2 regions of the Massilia litorea genome follow, and region 1 is predicted to be linked to the other one. Evidence: predicted binding sites of a transcription regulator. Region 1 holds the regulator's gene; the other holds the start of a gene.
What was found. The regulator LexA, encoded in region 1, represses DNA repair genes until DNA is damaged. The targets are predictions, from matches to a motif close to ACTGTATNNNNATACAGT.

Region 1 (3,406 bases):
AACGGCGCAAGACCCGCGAGAAGGAAATCGCTTACTGGATGAGCGAATATCGTGGTGAAGAGCTACGCTCGGGAAAATTCGCCTGCCCAGCGCCGGCGATTCCCGTCCTGTCGAAGACCAATGAGGAGATCGAGGCCACCCGCGCAGCTGTTGCAACATGGCAGACCTGCTACAACGGCTTCGTCAGTAACTTCAATTCCGCGATGCCACCGGGCAAAGTGATCCCGCAAGACGTCCTCGACATGATGAGCCCCGCGGAGTTCGAGCGCGTGCGTGCCCATATCGAGCCGACCTACCGCAAGATCATCCTCGATGCCCAAACACAAGCCGACGCGACGTTAGCCCAGCGCGACGCCTGGGAGAAGTCGACCCAGGCATTCGTGAAAGAGGAGAACCTGCGGCGCAAGCGTCAGCTGGAACTGGACACGATTCGGAACGTGCGCGACAACGAGATGCGTTTGCATGGAAGCACGAACACGCGCATCACGACCGGCAAGTGATCCTTTGAGTGGCGGCCCTTCTCGCAGTATGATGGGCCCTGCTCATTTCGTTACCGCCATGAAAAAACTTCTGTACGCTGCCTTCCTGTTTGTCAGCCTTCCCGCTGCTGCCGCCAACGATCTCGCTTCCGCCAACACGCTGTTCGAGCAGAAGCGCTATACGGAAGCCCTGACCTTGTACACCAGGCTGGCAAATGCCGGCAATGCCGATGCACAGCAACACCTGGGCCAGATGTACTGGTACGGCGAAGCCGGCGTCGTGGATGAGGCCAAGGCCCAGGCATGGTTCCGTAAAGCCGCTGCGAAAGGCAATGCGGTGGCGGCCAGCTCGCTCGTCGTCATGCAACAGCGCACGGAACGGCGGGCCGACATCGATTATTGGTTAAGCGGCTACGACGGTAGCGACTTGAAAACCGGGAAATATGCTTGTCCCGCACCGCGCATTCCCGCGATATCGAAGCAGAGCGACGAGATCGATCGCGTATCGGCAGCCATTGCAAGCTGGCAGAGCTGCTACAACGGTTTCGTGGAAAACCTGAATGCAGCCTCGCCGCTGGTAAAGCGCATTCCGGCAGACATCGTGAAGCTGATGAATGCCGCCGAGACGGAGCGCGCTCAAACCCATCTTACCCAGGTGCAGGAGAACCTGTCGGAAGAGGCGAAAGTCGCGGCCAAGCTGGTGCTGGCCGATGTCGCAGCCTGGCGTAGCGCGACAGGGGCCTATGTGAAGGAGCACAACGCCATCATCGAGGGCGGTCCTTCGGCCGAGCGCGCGCGCGACATCGAGGCGCGAAAGCACAACTATAGCCAGGCCAACAAATAACGCCGACGTTAAAAAAGCCGCGCCAGCGGCTTTTTTCATACCCAGCCGCGCTTAATGCCAGCTGCGCATCAATCCCACCGCCAGGCCCTCGAGCGCGAAATCGTCGCCCGGCTCCACGCGGATGACCTTGAAGTCCGGATTTTCCGGCAGCAGTTCGATGGTCTCGCCGGTCTTGCGGTAGCGCTTGACGGTGACGTCTTCGCCGATGCGGGCCACGACGATCTGGCCGTTCTTGGCGCTGTCGATCTTTTTGACGGCGAGGAAGTCGCCATCCATGATGCCGGCGTCGCGCATCGACCAGCCGCGCACCTTCAGCAGGAAATCGGGGCGCGCGCCGAACATGGCGGGGTCGACGTTGTAGGTGGCTTCGACGTGTTCCTGTGCCAGGATCGGCGAGCCCGCGGCGACGCGGCCGACCAGCGGCAGCGACATCAGCAGGGCGGCTGGTACGGTCGGCAGCGGATCGGGCAGGGAAGCGCCGATCAGGCGAATGCCGCGCGAGGTGCCCGAGACGATCTCGATCGCGCCTTTGCGGGCCAGGGCCTGCAGGTGTTCTTCAGCGGCGTTGGCCGATTTGAAGCCCAATTCTTTCGCGATCTCGGCACGGGTCGGCGGGAAGCCGGTGTTGTCGATCGCTTCCTTGATCAGTTCAAGGATCTGTTGTTGCCTTGCAGTGAGCTTGAGCATGGATCTGCCACAGGTTAATGATTCAGACTGTATTTTTGTACAGTATTTCGGCGAATGCAAGGGAAATCCTCATTTTTTAACATTTCCTGTCGAGCAAGGTGTCGCGCCGGGGCGACGCCGGCGGGAGATTGCGCCTTCATGCCATCCGCGTTATAATTGCCGGCTTTCCCTTCCCACACTCGTCTTGACGCCGAGGTGGGCATTTGTTTAAACGTCCTCAAGGAGTGTTGCATGCGTCATTATGAAATCGTTTTTATCGTCCACCCGGACCAAAGCGAGCAAGTCCCGGCGATGATCGAGCGTTACAAGGCCAGCGTCACCGCACGCGGCGGTAACATCCATCGCGTCGAAGACTGGGGCCGTCGTCAGATGGCTTACCAGATCCAGAAGCTGCCGAAGGCACACTACATCTGCATGAACATCGAGTGCGACAACGAGACCCTGGTCGAGCTGGAAACCGCATTCAAGTTCAATGATGCCGTGCTGCGTCACCTGACCGTGAAGATGAAGAAAGCTGAAACCGCTCCATCGCCAATGATGAAGTCGGTCCAGCGCGAAGACGCAGCCAAGAGCCACCGCGCAGAAGCCCCAGCGGCCGCTGCAGCCCCGGCCCCAGCTGCTGCCTAAATTTTTCTTGCCAGGAATCGTGAACTCGCAGTGAACCAGTTACAAGTCGTCGCGACGATTGCTGAACGCGACGTACTGCGCTATACCCCCGCCGGCGTGCCGGTCGTCTCGGCAATCCTGATGCACAGTTCGCAGCAGGTCGAGGCAGGGGTGGACAGGCTGGTCGAGTTCGAAATTGCCGCGTTCGCCGCGGGAGAAATTTCGGGCCGCTTCGCCAGCGCAGAACTGGGCGCCGCACACCAGTTTACGGGATTTTTGGCCAGGAAGAATCGCAACAGTAAAGCCCTGGTGTTTCACATCATTGATTTTAGTGCCGCCGCTTAAGACTAGCGGCCACCTTTTAGATACAGGAGCCTCAAATGGCATTCGGTAAAAAGTTCGACAAAAACAAGGCCAAAGAAAAACTCAAGCGCAAACAGCAGAACCCGCTGTTCAAGCGCAAGAAGTTCTGCCGCTTCACCGCTGCAAACGTGGAACAGGTCGATTACAAAGACGTCGACACCCTGAAGGACTTCGTCCAGGAAAACGGCAAGATCATGCCTGCACGTCTGACCGGCACCAAGGCGCACTACCAGCGCCAGGTCGACACCGCGATCAAGCGCGCACGCTACCTCGCGCTGCTGCCGTACACCGACCTGCACCACGGTTAATCCCGTCGTACAGATCAGAATATCCTGGAGAAAAATATGCAAGTTATCCTTTTGGAAAAAGTTGTTAACGTCGGCAACCTGGGCGACGTGGTCAAGGTCAAGGACGGTTACGCACGTAA
Region 2 (3,406 bases), 140 kb from region 1:
AACGGTTACCTGCGGCTGGCGATCGATATCGCGTTCGATGACGGCGGCAGCGAAGAGGGACTGGTGTATATCGCGACGCACGAGAACGCGGCGTTTCTCGGCCCCGCGACCGAGCACGAGATTGCGCAGCAGATTGCCGGTGCGGCCGGGCCGAGCGGCCCGAACAGCGAATACCTTCTGGAACTGGCCCGGGCGCTGCGGGCGCTGGGCAAGCATGACGCGCACGTGTTCGAGATCGAGCGCCACCTGATCGACGCGGCCCGATCGTGAGTTTCCAGCCGGCGTCGTGACCCCGGCCCAGGGCGCCGCAGCCTCGCGGCGTCAACTCTTCCGGCACTTTCCTGAACCTTCAGGGTCGAACATCGGTCGTTCGAACAGCTGTCCTCGCGCCAGAGGACGGTCCGATTACGTTCACCAGGAGAGGCCATGTCCATCGACCGTCGCATCCTCGCCATTCTCGGAGCGCGGCTTCCCGCGATCTTCGACCTGATCCCCCGCGGCCCATTGAGTCTCGCCGCACTCAATGCGCAGCTCCTTCCAGCGCACGAACTGGGCGCTGCCATTGCCGCCGAGTTTGCGCATACCGCGTGGCAGGCCGATCGCTTCGGTCTCGACCCCGCGATCGCATTCATGGACCTCGACGATTGGTGCCCTACCCGTCCAAGGCCACCCAGGCTGCCGCCATGGTGGGGGCCACATCGCGGTCTGGGACCGCACCCGGAGCCGTGGAGTCAGGAATCGCATGCCGACTTCCACATCGGCTTTGCCTCCCGGCTTGCCTGGGCGTCGAGCCAGATCGATAGTCCCGCACTGCGCGAATCGTTCGACAAGGCGATCGAGCGCTCCATCGAGGCGATCGATTCCGGCACTCCCTGAAGCCGCAGCGGCACCCGCTATTGCGCATGGTTCGACGCTTTGCGGCGCCCACATCGCAGATACACGCGGGCGCCACGGCGGGTCCGATGGCCCGCCGCCCCCTCGTCAAAACAAATCCAGCTGCGCCGCCCCCTTCGCGCCCGCCTTGCCGGTCGCCGCCGGCACCACCAGCGGCCGCCGGAATTGCGATGTATCGAGCCGCTCGAAACGGCTGCCCAGCTTCCCCAGGCCCAGCCGCTCGACGGTCTTCGTAAAACGCTGGCGGATCAGGTCGGCCCAGACGCCCTCGCCCTGCATGCGCTTGCCCCAGTCGCTGTCGTAATCCTTCCCGCCGCGCATCTCGCGCACGCGGTTCATCACGCGCTGGGCACGTTCCGGGAAATGGGCTTCGAGCCATTGCTGGAACAGCGGATTGACCTCGAAGGGTAATCGCAGCACGACGTAATGGGCGCTGACGGCGCCGGCATCGCGCGCCGCTTCCAGGATGCGCTCGATTTCCGGTTCGGTGACGAAAGGGATGATCGGCGCCACGCTGACGCTGACCGGGATGCCGGCCTCGGTCAGGGTGCGGATCGTGCGCAGGCGCCGCGCCGGGGCGGCGGCGCGCGGCTCCAGGGTGCGCGAGATTTCCGAGTCGAGCGTGGTGATCGTGATCGCGGCACAGGCCTGGCCCTTGGCCGCCATCGGGGCCAGCAGGTCGATGTCGCGCTCGATCAGCGAGGACTTGGTGATCATGCCGACCGGATGCTGGCATTCGCTCAGCACCTCGAGCACCTGGCGCGTCAGGCGCATCTCGCGCTCGCAGGGTTGATAGGCGTCGGTATTCACGCCGATGGCGATGTGCTCGGGCTTGTACCCCGGATGCGCCAGCTCGCGCCGTAGCAGCTCGGCAGCGTTGACCTTGGCGAACAACCTGGTCTCGAAATCGAGCCCGGGTGAGAGGCCGAGATAGCTGTGCGTGGGACGGGCGAAACAATAGATGCAGCCGTGCTCGCATCCGCGATAGGGATTGAGCGAGACCTTGAACGGGATGTCGGGCGAGGCGTTGCGCGAGAGGATGCTCTTTGCGACTTCGTCCGTCACCTGAGTCTTGAAGCGCGGCGCATCGCCGGGCTCGATCCCGGCGTCCCAGCCGTCGTCGAAACCCTCGCGGCCGTTGACCTCGTACCGGCCTTGCATGTTGGATACAGCGCCCCGCCCTTTCGACACCGCGAGCGGACGCGGCGGCAACATTGGCTGCTCGGCACTGTATTCCCGGTCAATTGTTCGTTCGCGCAGTTCCACTGTGCACCTCATACTGTATGTTTATACAGTATGGTACGCCCGTCAGCGCCTGAACTCAAGCGTGCCGTGTGCGCGCCGCGTCCAGGGGCACGAAAGCGGCCTGTTGTTGCACAAAACCGTCAAACGCCTCCAATAAGGGCGCAACGAGCGCCATGTCGCCGCCGACCTGGCCCAGCGCGTAGGCGGTGGCCTCGAGGGTCGAGAGCTGGTCCGGGGCGTGCGCCTTGCGGATGCGGTAGTTCGAGGCCGGCATCTCGCTCAGGGCCAGGCGCGGCAGGCGCTGCAGGGCCGGGGTCAGGTGCAGCATCTTGCGGCTCTTGCGCCAGGTGGCGTCGAGCACCACCAGGCGCAGTTCCCCGGGCGGGGGCAGGCTGGTGGCCGGGGCCGCGGGCGCGTCCGGCGTCTCCGGATACAGCAGCACGGGCCGGCGGCCATCCGCATGCAACAGCGCATCCAGCTCCAGCGGATCGAAGGCTTCGCCGACCGCAAGCCGGCTGCCGGCAACGCACAGGTGCAGCAGGCGCGCGCTGTTCTTGGCGTTCGCCACTTCGAGCGGATGCTGCAGGATCAAGAGCCCGGCCGCGGGCGACACCGGCCGCACCCAGGCGCAGATGCAGGCCGATTGCGCGCGCAGGCAGGCCGCGCAGCCGGCGCGGCGGGGAGGAGAATCGGGCGTCATCGGTCAGCGCGCAAAAGGCGCCGATTGTATCAGCCGGCAGATTTGCGCAGCGGCGCCAGCGCCCCGCTCCAGGCCACCACCTGGTCGAGCATGGCGGTCAAGGACTGACCATGGTGCGCGGCCGGCTTGAAGGTGGCGAAATTCTCGAAGTCAGTGAACAGCGACAGCATCACCTGCCCGCGCACGTCGGCCACCATCAGTTCGCCCATCACCAGGCGCAGGCTTTCGACGGCGCGCACGCCGCCGGCGCTGCCGTAGCCGACGAAACCGGCCGCCTTGTTGTTCCACTCTTTATAGAGGAAGTCGATGGCGTTCTTCAGCGCGCCCGAGGTGCCGTGGTTATACTCGGGCGTAACGAAGACGAAGCCGTCGAACTGCGCGATCTTTTCGGCCCAGGCGATCGTGTGCGGCTTCGAATACTGGCCCATCGAGGGCGGCACCGGCTCGTCCAGCAGCGGCAGCTTGAAATCCTGGATATCGACCAGCTCGAAGCTCGCATCGCTGCGCTGCGACGCCGCGTCCATTACCCAGCGCGCCACGTCGAGCGCCTTGCGCCCCGGACGGGTA

Region 2: the regulator LexA is predicted to act here: its motif matches at 2,173-2,190, upstream of LPB04_RS12945 (PA0069 family radical SAM protein).

What each region holds. Positions count from the first base shown of each region.
Region 1 covers NZ_CP062941.1:2,759,932-2,763,337, forward strand. The annotation lists gene LPB04_RS12285 (tetratricopeptide repeat protein) at 1-500, shown strand, start outside; gene LPB04_RS12290 (SEL1-like repeat protein) at 529-1,323, shown strand; gene lexA (transcriptional repressor LexA) at 1,375-2,010, opposite strand; gene rpsF (30S ribosomal protein S6) at 2,242-2,637, shown strand; gene priB (primosomal replication protein N) at 2,668-2,961, shown strand; gene rpsR (30S ribosomal protein S18) at 2,997-3,287, shown strand; gene rplI (50S ribosomal protein L9) at 3,324-3,406, shown strand, end outside.
Region 2 covers NZ_CP062941.1:2,901,221-2,904,626, reverse strand. The annotation lists gene LPB04_RS12955 (gamma-glutamylcyclotransferase) at 1-270, shown strand, start outside; gene LPB04_RS12950 (hypothetical protein) at 427-876, shown strand; gene LPB04_RS12945 (PA0069 family radical SAM protein) at 982-2,109, opposite strand; gene LPB04_RS12940 (tRNA-uridine aminocarboxypropyltransferase) at 2,216-2,839, opposite strand; gene LPB04_RS12935 (NADPH-dependent FMN reductase) at 2,869-3,406, opposite strand, start outside.